2 regions of the Pseudomonas marincola genome follow, and region 1 is predicted to be linked to the other one. Evidence: predicted binding sites of a transcription regulator. Region 1 holds the regulator's gene; the other holds the start of a gene.
The links. The regulator FliA, encoded in region 1, starts transcription of late flagellar genes. The targets are predictions, from matches to a motif close to CTAAAGTTTNNNNNNNNNNNGCCGNTAA.
Positions count from the first base shown of each region.

Region 2: a site for FliA is predicted at 4,496-4,523, ahead of flgM (flagellar biosynthesis anti-sigma factor FlgM). Genes of this name have one in related genera too.

Region 1 covers NZ_LR215729.2:1,765,764-1,773,137, forward strand. The annotation lists gene flhA (flagellar biosynthesis protein FlhA) at 1-2,008, shown strand, start outside; gene flhF (flagellar biosynthesis GTPase FlhF) at 2,022-3,314, shown strand; gene fleN (flagellar synthesis regulator FleN) at 3,420-4,250, shown strand; gene fliA (RNA polymerase sigma factor FliA) at 4,247-4,990, shown strand; gene PMYSY11_RS08350 (chemotaxis response regulator CheY) at 5,124-5,498, shown strand; gene PMYSY11_RS08355 (protein phosphatase CheZ) at 5,518-6,306, shown strand; gene PMYSY11_RS08360 (chemotaxis protein CheA) at 6,320-7,374, shown strand, end outside.
Region 2 covers NZ_LR215729.2:3,123,089-3,130,462, reverse strand. The annotation lists partial or broken gene PMYSY11_RS14620 (MFS transporter) at 1-1,091, shown strand, start outside; gene PMYSY11_RS14615 (TIGR04283 family arsenosugar biosynthesis glycosyltransferase) at 1,439-2,131, shown strand; gene PMYSY11_RS14610 (TIGR04282 family arsenosugar biosynthesis glycosyltransferase) at 2,128-2,745, shown strand; gene PMYSY11_RS14605 (flagellar brake protein) at 2,752-3,501, opposite strand; gene PMYSY11_RS14600 (flagella synthesis protein FlgN) at 3,572-4,042, opposite strand; gene flgM (flagellar biosynthesis anti-sigma factor FlgM) at 4,136-4,456, opposite strand; gene flgA (flagellar basal body P-ring formation chaperone FlgA) at 4,648-5,391, opposite strand; gene PMYSY11_RS14585 (chemotaxis protein CheV) at 5,468-6,403, shown strand; gene cheR (protein-glutamate O-methyltransferase CheR) at 6,506-7,333, shown strand.

The DNA.
Region 1 (7,374 bases):
CCCGCCGTTCCTGCTCGATGTGCTGTTTACCTTCAGTATCGCCCTGTCGATCGTCGTGCTGCTGGTGAGCATCTACGCGCTGCGCCCGCTCGATTTTGCTGTATTCCCCACCATTCTCCTGGCCGCCACCTTGCTCCGGCTGGCGCTAAACGTCGCCTCTACACGCGTGGTATTGCTCAATGGTCACGACGGCCACGCAGCGGCGGGGCAGGTGATTCAGGCCTTCGGTGAAGTGGTGATCGGCGGTAACTACGTGGTCGGTATCGTGGTGTTTGCGATCCTCATGATCATCAACTTCGTGGTGGTGACCAAAGGTGCCGGGCGTATCTCCGAGGTGAGCGCACGCTTCACTCTGGATGCAATGCCAGGCAAGCAGATGGCCATCGACGCCGACCTCAATGCCGGCCTGATCGACCAGCCGGAAGCCAAGAAGCGCCGGACTGAAGTGGCGCAGGAAGCCGACTTCTATGGTTCGATGGACGGTGCCAGCAAGTTTGTTCGCGGTGACGCGATTGCGGGCCTGCTGATCTTGTTCATCAACCTGATTGGCGGTATCGCCATTGGTATTTTCCAGCATCAGCTGAGTTTTGCCGACGCCGGCAAGGTCTACACCTTGCTGACCATTGGTGACGGTTTGGTGGCGCAGATTCCGTCCCTGCTGCTGTCGACCGCTGCCGCGATTATGGTGACCCGGGTTTCCAGCTCCGAAGACATGGGCGCGCAGGTCAACCGGCAGATGTTCGCCTCGCCGCGCGCGCTGGCTGTCGCCGCGTCGATCATGATTGCCATGGGCCTGGTGCCGGGCATGCCTCATTTCTCGTTCATCAGCCTGGGCCTCGTGGCTGCCGGTGCGGCTTACTGGATCGCCAACAAGCAGCGCAAGGTCAAGGAAACCGAGATCAAGGAAGTCCAGCGTCAGCAGGAATTACTGCCGGCTCAGCGTGCCCAGGAAACCAAGGAGCTTGGCTGGGATGACGTGACCCCGGTGGACATGGTCGGGCTTGAAGTGGGCTACCGGCTGATTCCATTGGTCGACCGCAATCAGGGAGGCCAGCTGCTGGCGCGGATCAAGGGCGTGCGCAAGAAACTCTCGCAGGAAATGGGCTTTTTGATGCCCTCGGTGCACATTCGCGACAACCTGGATTTGCAGCCCAACGCTTACCGCCTCACCTTGATGGGCGTCAGCGTTGCCGAGGCTGAGGTGTACCCGGAACGCGAGCTGGCGATCAATCCGGGGCAGGTGTTTGGCCCGCTGAACGGCATTGCCGGTAAAGACCCGGCATTTGGCCTTGAGGCGGTGTGGATCGATCAGAGCCAACGTGATCAGGCGCAATCGCTCGGCTACACCGTGGTCGACGCCAGCACCGTGGTGGCCACCCATCTCAATCAAGTACTGCACAAGCATGCGCATGAGTTGCTCGGCCATGAAGAAGTTCAGCAGTTGCTGCAACTGCTGGCCAAGAGTTCGCCAAAGCTGGCTGAGGAATTAGTCCCGGGGCTGGTATCGCTGTCGACCTTGCTCAAGGTGCTGCAAGCGCTGCTGCAAGAGCAGGTGCCGGTGCGTGACATTCGCACCATCGCTGAGGCGTTGGCCAACGTCGCCGGCAAGAGTCAAGATCCCGCCGCTATGGTCGCAGCTGTCCGGGTTTCGTTGGCCCGTGCAATCGTGCAAAGCATTGTGGGACTAGAGCCGGAGCTGCCTGTGATCACTCTGGAACCAAGGTTGGAACAGATATTGCTAAATAGCTTACAGAAGGCCGGGCAAGGCGCTGATGAAGGCATCCTGCTTGAGCCGGGCATGGCTGAAAAGCTGCAGCGCTCATTGATTGACGCTGCGCAACGCCAGGAAATGCTCGGCAAGCCGGTTGTGCTGTTAGTAGCAGGCCCGGTACGGGCAATGCTTTCACGGTTTGCGCGGATGGCAGTGCCGAGTATGCATGTACTGGCCTACCAGGAAATTCCAGACAATAAACAGGTCACTATCGTTGCGACGGTAGGGCAGAACTAAACGAGGTTAAGGCATGCAAGTTAAACGCTTTTTCGCAGCTGATATGCGTCAGGCCATGAAGCTTGTGCGTGATGAGTTGGGTGCCGACGCCTCGATTATTGCTAATCGCCGCGTGGCGGGTGGTGTCGAGCTGACAGCGGCGCTGGATTACCAGATGCCGGTCGCACCATCGCGCCAGGCCAATCCTGAGCTTGAAGCCGAGTTGCGCAAAACCCAGTCGCTGATCGCGACGGCGCATGCCGAATTGGTCACCCGCAGCGAAGTTGGCAGCAAGGATTTGCAACTGCAGGCAGAAGACCTGGGCCCGGCCCCGGTTGCAGCCGCCGCGCCAATCGCCCAGCCAGCTGCCGGCGGTCACTTCGAGCAGAGCGCGCTGGATGCCATGCGCTTTGAGCTTAATGGCCTGCGTGAGTTGATCGAGGTCCAGCTGGGTTCGCTGGCGTGGGGCCAACTGCAAACGCGGCGCCCGCAGCAAGCCAATCTGTGGCGTCGTCTGCAGCGCATGGGCTTGTCTGCCGACCTGTCGCGCAGCCTGCTGGAAAAAGTCTCAAACATTGATGAGCCACGTCAGGCCTGGCGCATGTTGCTGGCGCATCTGGCTCAGGCTATCAACACGCCGAAGGTCGAGCCGCTGGAAGAGGGCGGAGTTATCGCGCTGGTGGGGCCGGCTGGCATGGGTAAAACCACCACGCTGGCCAAGCTGGCTGCACGTTATGTGCTCAAGTACGGCGCGCAGAATGTGGCGCTGGTAAGCATGGACAGCTACCGCATCGGCGCGCAGGAACAATTGAACACGCTGGGGCGCATTCTCAATGTGTCGGTCACTCAGGTCGATCCTGGCCAGTCACTGACTCAGGCGCTTGCACCGTTGGCGCGTCGTCGCGTGGTGTTGATCGATACCGCTGGTTTGCCCGCCAATGATCCGGCGCTGCGCATGCAGCTGGAGGCATTGGCCAGCCGTGGCGTGCATGCACGCAACTATCTGGTTATGGCCGCCACCAGTCAGGATCAAGTGCTCACTGCCGCCTTTCACACCTACAAGCGTTGTGGGCTGGCAGGCTGCGTGCTGACTAAACTGGATGAAGCAGGCAGTCTGGGCGGCGTATTAAGCCTGGCCATCAGCCAGCGTCTGCCGGTGGCGTACACCACCGATGGTCCGCGGATTCCGGATGACTTGCAGATTCCGCGTAGCCATCAGCTGGTAAGCCGGGCCGTTGGCATGCAGGCTCAAGATGAGCCCAGCGAAGACACAATGGCGCAAATGTACAGTGCAATCGGCAGCCAACCGGCTTTGCGCGCCAGTTAGTAGAATGAATTACACGGTTATAGGCCCACTATCTGGCCTAGTGGGTGGTTTGCAGGGCAGAATAAGCCATGGGCTCACGACGGATTGACAAGGTAACGGAAAAAAATGGTTAAGCATCCCGTACAGGTGATCGCGGTAACTGGTGGCAAAGGTGGCGTCGGCAAGACCAACGTGTCGGTGAACCTCGCGCTGGCGCTGGCGGAACTCGGGCGTCGGGTCATGCTTATGGATGCCGACCTTGGTCTGGCCAATATCGACGTACTGCTTGGGCTGACGCCAAAGCGCACACTGGCTGATGTGATCAGCGGTGAATGTGATCTGCGTGATGTGATTCTGCAGGGCCCCGGTGGCGTGCGCGTCGTTCCGGCCGCGTCCGGTACTCAGAGCATGGTGCAGTTGTCGCCCATGCAGCATGCCGGCCTGATCCAGGCATTCAGTGATATCAGCGATAACCTCGATGTACTGATCGTCGACACCGCCGCCGGTATTGGCGACTCGGTGGTGAGTTTCGTGCGCGCCGCCCAGGAAGTGCTGGTGGTGGTGTGCGATGAGCCAACCTCAATTACCGACGCCTACGCGCTGATCAAGTTGCTCAACCGCGATTTCGGCATGAACCGTTTCCGCGTGCTGGCCAACATGGCGCACACGCCGCAGGAAGGTCGCAACCTGTTCACCAAACTGAGCAAAGTGACCGATCGTTTCCTCGATGTGGCGTTGCAGTATGTTGGCGCGGTGCCTTACGACGAAAGCGTGCGTAAAGCCGTGCAAAAACAGCGTGCAGTGTACGAGGCGTTTCCGCGCTCGAAATGCTCCCTGGCGTTCAAGGCAATCGCCGAGAAGGTTGATGCCTGGCCGCTCCCTGCCAACCCGCGTGGTCACCTCGAGTTTTTTGTCGAGCGTCTGGTCCAGCCCGCCATACAGGAAATCGAGCCATGAGCAACGCAGGCCTACGTATGTATAGCAAGGCGCAAGCCATGGACGCTCAGCATCAGTTGATTGAACGTTACGCGCCGCTTGTCAAACGTATCGCCTACCACTTGCTGGCCAGACTGCCGGCAAACGTTCAGGTCGACGACCTGATTCAGGCCGGCATGCTCGGCCTGCTGGAAGCATCGAAGAAATATGACGCCAGCAAAGGCGCCAGTTTCGAAACCTTTGCCGGTATCCGCATTCGTGGCTCCATGCTCGATGAGGTGCGCAAAGGCGACTGGGCCCCCCGTTCGGTCCATCGAAATAGCCGCATGGTCAGTGATGCAATTCGAAAAATTGAAGCCAGAACGGGTCGAGACGCTAAAGATCAGGAGGTTGCTGCCGAACTCCAATTGAGTCTCGAAGATTACTACGGCATTCTTGGCGACACTTTGGGCAGTCGCCTGTTCAGTTTTGACGACCTTTTACAGGACGGTGAGCAGGGCGGATTGCAGGAAGACGTCAATAGTCATCATCCCGGCCCTTCGCGTGAGCTGGAAGACGAGCGCTTTCAAAGCGCACTGGCAGACGCCATCGGCAATCTGCCGGAGCGTGAACGCCTGGTCTTGTCGCTGTACTACGACGAAGAGCTGAACCTCAAGGAAATTGGTGAGGTGCTTGGGGTGAGTGAGTCTCGGGTAAGCCAGTTACACAGCCAGTGTGCCGCTCGTTTGCGGGCGCGGCTGAGTGAGTGGCGGGCGAAGTAAACAGATTTCTGGCGCGCCAGAGCAAAGTTGCATATTGCTGGAAAGCGGGCCAATCAGCCGGTTTCTTGATTAAGGGGCGTGCCCATCAGTTGGGTGCGTTTGGGACTGTTCGGAGGTCGACTTGGACAAAAATATGAAAATCCTCATCGTTGATGACTTTTCAACGATGCGTCGGATTATTAAGAACCTGCTGCGCGATTTGGGGTTCACCAACACTGCTGAAGCGGATGATGGCGTAACCGCCTTGCCGATGCTGCAGAGCGGTAGTTTCGACTTTTTGGTAACAGACTGGAACATGCCTGGCATGAGCGGCATTGATTTGCTGCGTGCCGTGCGCGCGGATGAGCGCCTCAAGGGTATGCCGGTATTGATGGTGACGGCTGAAGCCAAGCGTGACCAGATTATCGAGGCAGCGCAGGCCGGCGTTAACGGCTACGTGGTCAAACCTTTCACCGCTCAAGTGCTGAAAGAAAAAATCGAGAAAATCTTTGAGCGAGTCAACGGCTGATCCACGCCGCGAGGTTGCAATGGAATACCAGGACTCCAGTAAGGCTGGTTTTGAATCAGCTTTAAAGCTTAACGCCGGCCAATTAGTCGACAGCCTAGAAAAAGGCGACATTGGCGAGGCCGTGCAACTCATCAATGAGCTTAACAAGACGCGCGACCGTGGCCTGTTTCACGAAGTCGGCAAGCTGACGCGTGAGCTGCACAATGCCATCGTCAACTTCAAGCTCGACCCGCGCTTGCCTCATGCCAGCGAAGTCTCACAAATTGCCGACGCCACTGAGCGTCTCAATTACGTGGTGACGATGACGGAGAAAGCTGCCAATCGGACCATGGATCTGGTCGAACTGAGCAGCCCTTTAGTCACGCAGGTCAGCACCGAGGCGCAAACCCTCAGCGAAGATTGGGGGCGCTTCATGCGCCGCGAAATGGACGCTGATGGTTTTCGTGAGCTCACCCGCCGAATCGAGCAGTTCCTTGCCCGCACTGCGCAGGATGGCGCAGCGGTTTCAGGGCACTTGAATGACATTTTGTTGGCGCAGGATTATCAGGATCTCACCGGTCAGGTCATCAAACGTGTGACTCAGCTGGTTACCGAAGTTGAAAGCAACCTGTTGAATCTGATGCTCATGGCCAGCCGCGTAGACCGTTTTGCCGGTATCGAACACGGCGAAATTTCAGGGTCTGAGAAGGCTCACAAAGAAAAAAGTGCAAGTCACGGTGAAGGTCCGCAGATTCATGCCGATAAGCTTGATGACGTTGCATCCTGTCAGGACGACGTCGACGATTTGTTATCAAGCTTAGGGTTTTAGGAGCAGGTCCATTATGAGCTTCGGCGCCGATGAAGAAATCCTCCAGGATTTCCTGGTAGAGGCCGGCGAGATTCTCGAGCAGCTGTCTGAACAGCTGGTAGAGCTTGAAAGCCGCCCTGACGATATGAACCTGTTGAACGCGATTTTTCGCGGGTTTCATACCGTAAAAGGTGGTGCGGGCTTTCTCCAGCTGAATGCGTTGGTTGAGTGCTGTCACATTGCCGAGAACGTCTTCGACATCCTGCGCAAGGGTGAGCGTCGCGTCGACTCTGAATTGATGGACGTCGTGCTGGAGGCATTGGACACCGTCAATGCCATGTTTGACCAAGTGCGTGAAGGCGCCGAGCTGACCCCGGCAACGCCCGAACTGCTCGCGGCTTTGGCCAATCTTGCCCAGCCACAAGAACTGTTGAACGAAGAAGCCCCAGCCCCAGTTACAGAACACGTTGTGGCAGGCAACCCTGCGGCAGCCGAAGCTGTGGCAGCCGATGATGTGGCAGGCACCCCTGCGGCAGCCGATGCTGTTATTGCCGACGATGAATTCGAGCAGCTGCTCAGCGCATTGGCAGACAACGCAGCGCAGGCGCAAAAAGCGCCAGCCAGCCCGGTAGCCAGTGCGGCGCAACCGTCAGCCAGTGATGAAATCACCGATGACGAGTTCGAGTCGTTACTCGACCAGCTGCACGGTAAAGGCCAATTTGTGGCCAACGCAGGCGGTCAGCCTGTTAAGGCTCAGCAGGATGACGATGTAGCCGTGGCCGATGCGCCCGACGAAATCACCGACGACGAATTCGAAGCCCTGCTCGATCAGTTGCACGGCAAAGGTCAATTCGCCAGCGGAGCTGCCCCAGCACTGGCTGCCACAGGGTTGCCTGCCACAGCTTCGGCTGCCAGTACGCCGAGTGAACCAGTGGCCCCGGTTGCTGCCAGCAGCGCGGCGAGCGCTGATGAAATCAATGACGATGAATTTGAAGCGCTGCTGGATGAACTGCACGGCAAAGGCAAGTTCTCGGAAACGCCAGCCGTCAGCGCCGCCCCCGTTGCTGCCAAGGCGGTAGAAAAGCCAGC
Region 2 (7,374 bases), 1.4 Mb from region 1:
TATTGGTGCACGGCCTGACGGATTCCCTGCCGATATGGATCGCCCTGCGTTTGCTGGTGGGTGTGTGCATGATGTGCCAGTACATGGTGGTCGAGAGCTGGCTCAATGAGCAGGCCGATACCCAGCAGCGTGGCCAAGTGTTCGCCTGTTACATGGGCGCCTCCTATATGGGGCTTATTTTTGGTCAGTTGGTGCTGGTCGTGCACCCCGGTTTGGGCACTGATCTCTTAATGATCATCGCTCTGTGTTTTGCCCTATGTCTGGTGCCGGTCGCTCTCACGCAAAAACTCCACCCGGCCGCGCTGCATCCGGCGCCTATCGAGATGCGCTTCTTCCTTAAGCGTTTGCCGCTGTCTTTGCTGACGATTGCGGTTGCCGGTTTGATGATTGGCTCGTTCTATGGTCTCGCACCTTTATACGGTGCGCGCTATGGCCTCACGACCGAGCAAATCGGTATGTTCATGGGCTGCTGTATTTTTGCCGGGCTTATCGTTCAGTGGCCGCTGGGTTGGCTTTCGGACCGGATTGACCGGGTTAAATTGATTCGTACTTGCTCGGGGCTTTTGGCTATCGCCGCGCTGCCGTTGGCGATTTTTGCGCAGCTACCTATTTGGGGCCTGTTTGCCGCCGGCTTTGCCGTGAGCATGCTGCTGTTCTGTCTTTATCCGTTGGCTGTGGCGTTTGCCAACGACCACGTCGAGAACGAGCGTCGGGTTTCGCTCACCGTAATGCTGCTGGTGACATTCGGCCTGGGAGCAGCGATTGGCCCGCTGCTGGTCGGCGTACTGATGCGCTTTTACGGCCCCAATATGCTTTACGCATTCTTTGTCGGCTGTGGCCTGCTGTTGTTCTGGCGGGTTAAGTGCAAGAACGTCACTAACGATCATCAGGTACAGGAAGCGCCGCTGCACCACATTGCCATGCCCGATGCCATCTCCAGTTCGCCGTTGGTTGCCGCGCTCGACCCGCGTATCGACGAGCACTTCGTGCAGGAGCAAATGTGCGATGAGCCTGAAGATATTTGCGCACAGCGCGAAGCAGATGAAGCCGCTGCGGCGATCTTCGAAGCCGAGGCTGCTGCGGCCGCCGAGGTGGTTATCGGCGCGGCAACCGATGTCGGTAACGTGCATTTGGCCAGCGTGGATCTGGCCGTTGTAGAGCCTGAGGTGAGCGAGGTCTGGGCGGCTGGCACCACCCAGATAGACAGCGCCAGTATTCAGGATCTCTACACCGACATTCCCCTTGGCGAGACCGATGAACAGCAAGCTGACGCTTCCTCTGAGCCAGAAGAGCCCGGCTCGGCAGAACCGCAAGTGAGCATTCCAGCGGCAGGCACGCCTCTCGCCGGTACGCTGTCGCAGGGTGAGGCGATTGACGGCGCCAACTCGGCTGGAACCGAGAACGATGCGCCCGCCAACCCTGATAAGCGGGATTAATAATGGCTGAGCTGCTCAGTATCGTGATTCCTGCGCGTAATGAGCGAGAGGCGTTGCCCCTGCTGCTGAGCGACCTGGCGCCGTTGCGCAGCGCTGGTGCCGAGATCATCGTGGTTGATGGCGGCAGCACCGATGGCACCCCTGAGCGGGTCGCGCCACTGGTTGATAAATTGCTGCAAAGTGCGCCCGGCCGCGCCCGGCAGATGAATGCCGGTGCGGCGGCAGCCAGCGGCGAGTACCTCTGGTTTGTTCACGCCGATACGCGTGTGAGTGCAGCGGCATTGCAACGTTTGCTTGATACCCTGCTCAAGCGTCCGCTTTGGGGGCGTTTTGATGTGCGGCTCTCCAGTGGCGGGCCGTCTTTGCGCCTGATAGGAACGATGATTAATCTGCGCTCGCGGCTGACCGGTGTCGCCAGTGGTGATCAGGCGATATTCATCAAGCGCGAGGTGTTTGCGCAACATGCTGGTTTTGCCGATATTGCCCTGATGGAAGACATCGAACTGAGCCGCCGCATGAAGCGCCTGCAGCGCCCAGTCTGCTTGCGTCCGGCCTTGCTGACCTCAAGCCGGCGTTGGGAGACCAATGGAGTTTGGCGCACTGTATGGCTAATGTGGAGGCTGCGTTTGGCCTATTACTGCGGCGCTAATCCCGATCAGTTAGCCCGCGACTATCAGCGAGGTTCTCGCTCATGAGTTTGTCGATTTCGCTGCACATGCTCGCACGCTCGCCCATTCCCGGGCGCGTAAAGACCCGGTTGATCCCGGCGTTGGGGCCTGAGGGTTCGTGCGACTTGCAGCGCCTGATGCTGGAACGGGCGATGCGCCTGCCGGCAGAGGGGTTCAGTGACCGTTTTATCTGGCTGGACGACGGCCCGGATGAAAGCGTTCAGGCGCTTGCCGATAAGCATGGCTGGACGCTGGTGGAGCAGCCAGCCGGTGATCTTGGCGAGCGTATGCGAACCATTGCAGCCTTGGGGCTCGCCGGGAGCGACGCGGTCATGCTGATCGGTAACGACTGCCCCGCGCTGGATGGCGAATACCTGCAACAAGCCTGTTCAGCGCTGAGCAAGAATCCTGCGGTGATTGGCCCGGCCGAAGATGGCGGTTATGTGCTGCTCGGCTTGCGCCAGCTCGATCCGCTGCTGTTCAGTGATATGCCTTGGGGAACAGAGAAGGTTTTGCGCAAAACCTGCCAGCGTTTGCGCCAGCTCGGTTGGGCGCATCATCTGCTGGACCCGTTATGGGATGTCGATCGCCCGGAAGACTTGCCACGTTTGGCAAGTCTGGGGATTCGCATCGAGGTGTGAGTCAGCTCAGAGGAAGCTTTCGCTTTCGAAGCGGCGTGCCTCGCGCTGGAGTTGGTAGACGAAACGCTCGATATTGCGCTGAATCAATCCTTCCATCCGGTAGAAGCGGGCGCCCACGATGGTCGTATCAAGTTTTTCGTCATAGCTGATATGGCGCAGTTCCACCGCCGTGGTGATCGCGCCAAACGGCAGTTTGGCGGTGAACTTTTCATACACCTGGCCGGATTGCAGTGACTCGCTGACATCGCCCTTGATCTTCAGCTTGCAGCCCGTCGCCGAGATATCCTGAAGCCCCCCATTGAGGGCTTTACGCAGTTTGTTTCCCGCCAGTTCAATCTCGACTACGTCCGATTGCTTGAGTGGTGCGCGATAGGCACTGCGGCGCTGGTAGTAGCTGATTTCCAGCGGCAAAGGGGCGATGTAGCAGCGTGAGCTTCCCTTATCGGTGATTTGGGTTGCGCGGTTACATTCCCAGGCGATGCGCACGCCATCATGAAACGCCTGAACCGCATATTGCTCGCCGTTTTTAAGGAAGCGCTCGCCATCGTTGGGCACCAGTTCGTCCAGGACCAGGCGTCCGTTGTCACTGTCCACCTCCACAATGAAACTCTGGAAGCGCTGGTTGCGACCATTGAAGCTGAGTACCAACGGCTGATTGCTGTCTTGCAGGAGGCGCAAGTTGGCGACGATCTCTGCATGAGCTTTCAGCAGCTTCGGTGGCTGCGGGCCGTCTGCATCTTGGAAAGGGCTGGACACGCTAGATAATTCTCCATGACATGCCGTGGTCGGACGCAGCGAGTGCATCAGGTCGGCGGCGTCTTATTATTTAAGCTTGGCTCAGTGGTCGTTGCTGCCCGGTGCGAGAGGTGCCACCGGTGCTGTCGTAGAGCGTTGGGGCGCTGTCGTTGCCGCGCAGGATGCCGAGCATTGATCGGGTCGATGCCTGGCTAGTGCGGATCAAACGGCCGTTGCGAAGATTGCCAGCTTGGCAGCGTTCGAGCAACAGGGACAGGGCTTCGCTTTGTGTCAGCAAGTCAGTACCGACGCCACTGTTGGCGGCGACGCTTTGCAGGCCGGCGCGATCTGCCGTCAGGCCCAGTTCCAGTAACAGTTGGCTACGGGCTTTGGCATTCTGGTCGAGCAGCGCGAGCAGCGGCGTTTTCGCGCTCAGAAGGCTGTCGAGTTGTTTCAGGTCACGCTCGCCAAGGGCCGTGAACTCGCGGTCGATCAATTCGGCAAGTTGCTCGGTAGTGATTATGTCGGCGTTAATCAACTGCAACAGTTTGGTGTCGTGCATCACAGGCTCTAGGTAGTTGCAGTCGGTCGCGCAGGCAGTAACTGCCTGTGTCTCCGGCTGTCAGGCGTCCAACACACCAGGGCCGCCCGTGGGCTAGCGCTGGGATTCTAGGTTCAGCAGTTTGCTGGCAACTCGCTGATTGTCTATTTGGTAGCTGCCGTCGGCAATGGCTTGCTTGAGTTTGGCTACACGCTCGCTGTCGACAACCGGCGTTGATTTCAGGTCTTCCGTGGCTTTTTGCATGTGCTGGGCTTCACTGCTGAGCTTGACGGACTCGCCGCCTGCAGCCTTGCCGGTTTCGGCAGCGCTGGTGGCCGGGTCTTTAATCGTATCAGTGCCAGATTTGGCTGCGCCGGTACGGCCGGTATTACCCGGAGTAGGTGCGTTGATTGGGCGATTTAAGTCGATGACCATAGTTCGAAACCTCAGGCAGTGAATGGACGCTTACACAGTATCTCGGTCTCATTCGCGAAAACTTTAGCCTTTTTGATAAAAATCTCATTGGCAAGGCGAAGCCGGTATTTCGGGTGATGCCTGTCGCGCAGTTTAATCCAGCAAGCGCTTAATCGACAGCCTGCACCTCGATTAAACCAGACGCGCGCCACTTACATGTTGACCTCAACCTGTCCCGGCCCGGTAACGCGAGCCTTGACCACCCGACTCGAGCGCACATTACGCACGCTGATCTGGCGGCCGACTGCGCCATCAGACAACGCCTCTCCGGGCATTCTTACCTGAATGCCACCCGAGCTGGCGGTGATGGTGACTTGATCGCCGCGCCGGACCGCTTCTGCCAGTTCGATTGTGGCCGGTGTGAGCACTTGGTCCGGGCGCAGGGTGCGCGTCAGTTTTTTGCCGAGCGCCTGATTGAGCGAGGTCAGATAGCCTTGATTGAGGCTGCCGATGTCGCGTTCGGCCAGTGCAATATCTGCCGAACTTAATACCGCTCGTCGCTTAAGTGGGCGCTGGGCGATCACTACGTCGCGATACAGATGTACCTCGCCCGGTACAAACACCGTCCAACGGGCTGTGCTGTCACAGCGCACGCGCATGGTGACACGGCCCACTGGCTCGCTGGGGCTTTCGAGGGTGACAGTCAAATCATTGTCGCAGGTCGGCAGGCGCAAACGCGGGTCTATGCGCTTGATCTCGATCTCGTGACGGCCGCTGATAGAGCTGCGTTGTAAATAGTCGCTCACGGACAGCTCAAGAAACTCGCGGGTCGCGCCGATAAGCTGGTCAGACAAGGTTGTTGCCTGTGCTGAAAGGCTCAGCGCGCCAATTAATGCGCCTGTGAGGTAGCGGCCTTGAAGTGATCGGCGCCAGTATGTCGTCGTTTTTGCATTCATGCGAAGTCAAAAGCAAGCCCCGTGCCGTCTGCACGACTGAGCGCAATGTTGGTTACTCAGGCAAAGGAGTTTGGGTATGGTCGGTATCATGGATTCAGTCAACCAGCGCACGCAGCTGGTCGGCCAGAATCGCCTGGAGCTGTTGCTGTTTCGCCTTAATGGCAAGCAGATCTACGGGATTAACGTGTTCAAGGTGAAAGAGGTGCTGCAGTGCCCGAAACTCACCTGCATGCCGCGCTCGAACCCTGTGGTGCGTGGCGTTGCGAATATTCGTGGCGGCACGATTCCGATTATTGACCTGTCGATGGCAACCGGCAAACGTGCGCTGGCAGACCTTGAAAGCAGCTTTGTGATTATCACCGAATACAACACCAAGGTTCAGGGGTTTCTGGTCGGTGCGGTGGAACGCATCGTCAACATGAACTGGGAAGCGATTCATCCACCACCCAAGGGAACCGGCCGCGACCATTACCTGACGGCAGTGACGCAGCTGGAGAATAATCTGGTCGAGATCATTGACGTCGAAAAGGTGCTGGCTGAAGTGTCGCCGACATCCGAGGTCATCTCGGTCGGGGTTGTCGATCAGCAGACCCAGGACCTTGCGGTGAACAAGCATGTGTTGATCGTCGATGACTCATCGGTGGCGCGCAAGCAGGTTATGCGTTGTCTGCAGACTGTGGGTGTTGAGGTCACGGCCCTGAATGATGGACGTCAGGCGCTGGATTATCTGCGCGGCATGCTCGATCAAGGCCGTTCGCCCAGCGATGAGCTGTTGATGCTGATATCCGACATCGAAATGCCGGAAATGGATGGCTACACCCTGACCGCGGCTATTCGTGAGGACAGCCGTTTGGCCGGCTTGCACATTCTGCTGCACACCTCGTTGTCTGGTGTCTTCAACCAGGCAATGGTCAAGAAGGTTGGCGCGGATGATTTCCTGGCCAAGTTCCGCCCCGATGATCTGGCGATGCGAGTCGTCGAGCGCATCAATGGTGCCGTCGAGCCCGCGTAAGCTGGCTCGAGCATCCGGCGGCAGTACGCTGCCGGATATTGGTCATTTGTTATACAACTCATGTAAAGTCGCCAAGACTTTCATATTAAGCAGGGCTGACGATTGTCTTCAGGTAATTTGGATTTTGATCAGTTCCGGGCTTTTCTGGAAAAGGCTTGCGGCATTCTGTTGGGTGCCAACAAGCAGTATCTGGTGTCCAGCCGGCTGAACAAGTTGATGGCCCAGCACGGCATCACAACGCTCGGTGAGTTGGTTCAGCGCATGCAGAGCGCTCCGCGCAGTGGTTTGCGCGAGCAGGTTGTGGATGCCATGACCACTAACGAAACGTTGTGGTTTCGCGATACGTATCCCTTTGAAGTGCTGAAGAAACGTCTGTTGCCCGAGATGATCAAGACGTTCCCCGGGCAGCGCTTGCGCATCTGGTCGGCCGCCTGTTCGTCGGGGCAGGAGCCTTATTCGCTGTCGATGAGCATCGATGAGTTCGAGAAGAGCAATATCGGTCAGTTGCGCGGAGGCGTGCAGATTGTCGCGACCGACCTGTCGCCGTCGATGCTGGCAAACTGCAAAACCGGCGAGTACGACAGCCTGGCCATCGGCCGTGGCTTGTCGCCAGACCGGCTCAATCGCTATTTCGATGTGAAGGCGCCCGGTCGCTGGCAGGTCAAGCCGGCAATCAAAAGCCGCGTCGAGTTTCGCCCGTTAAACCTGCTCGACAGCTACGCCGGGTTGGGCAAGTTCGACATCGTGTTTTGCCGCAACGTGCTGATCTACTTCTCGGCCGAGGTTAAGCGCGACATCCTCACCCGCATGCACGCCACATTGAAACCGGGCGGTTATCTGGTGTTGGGCGCATCGGAGGCGCTTAACGGCCTGCCGGAATTGTTCCAGATGGTGCAGTGCAGCCCGGGCATCATTTACAAGGTTAAGTGATTCGCCCGTTCCACACGGTGCTTTGCTGATGTTTGATAAGT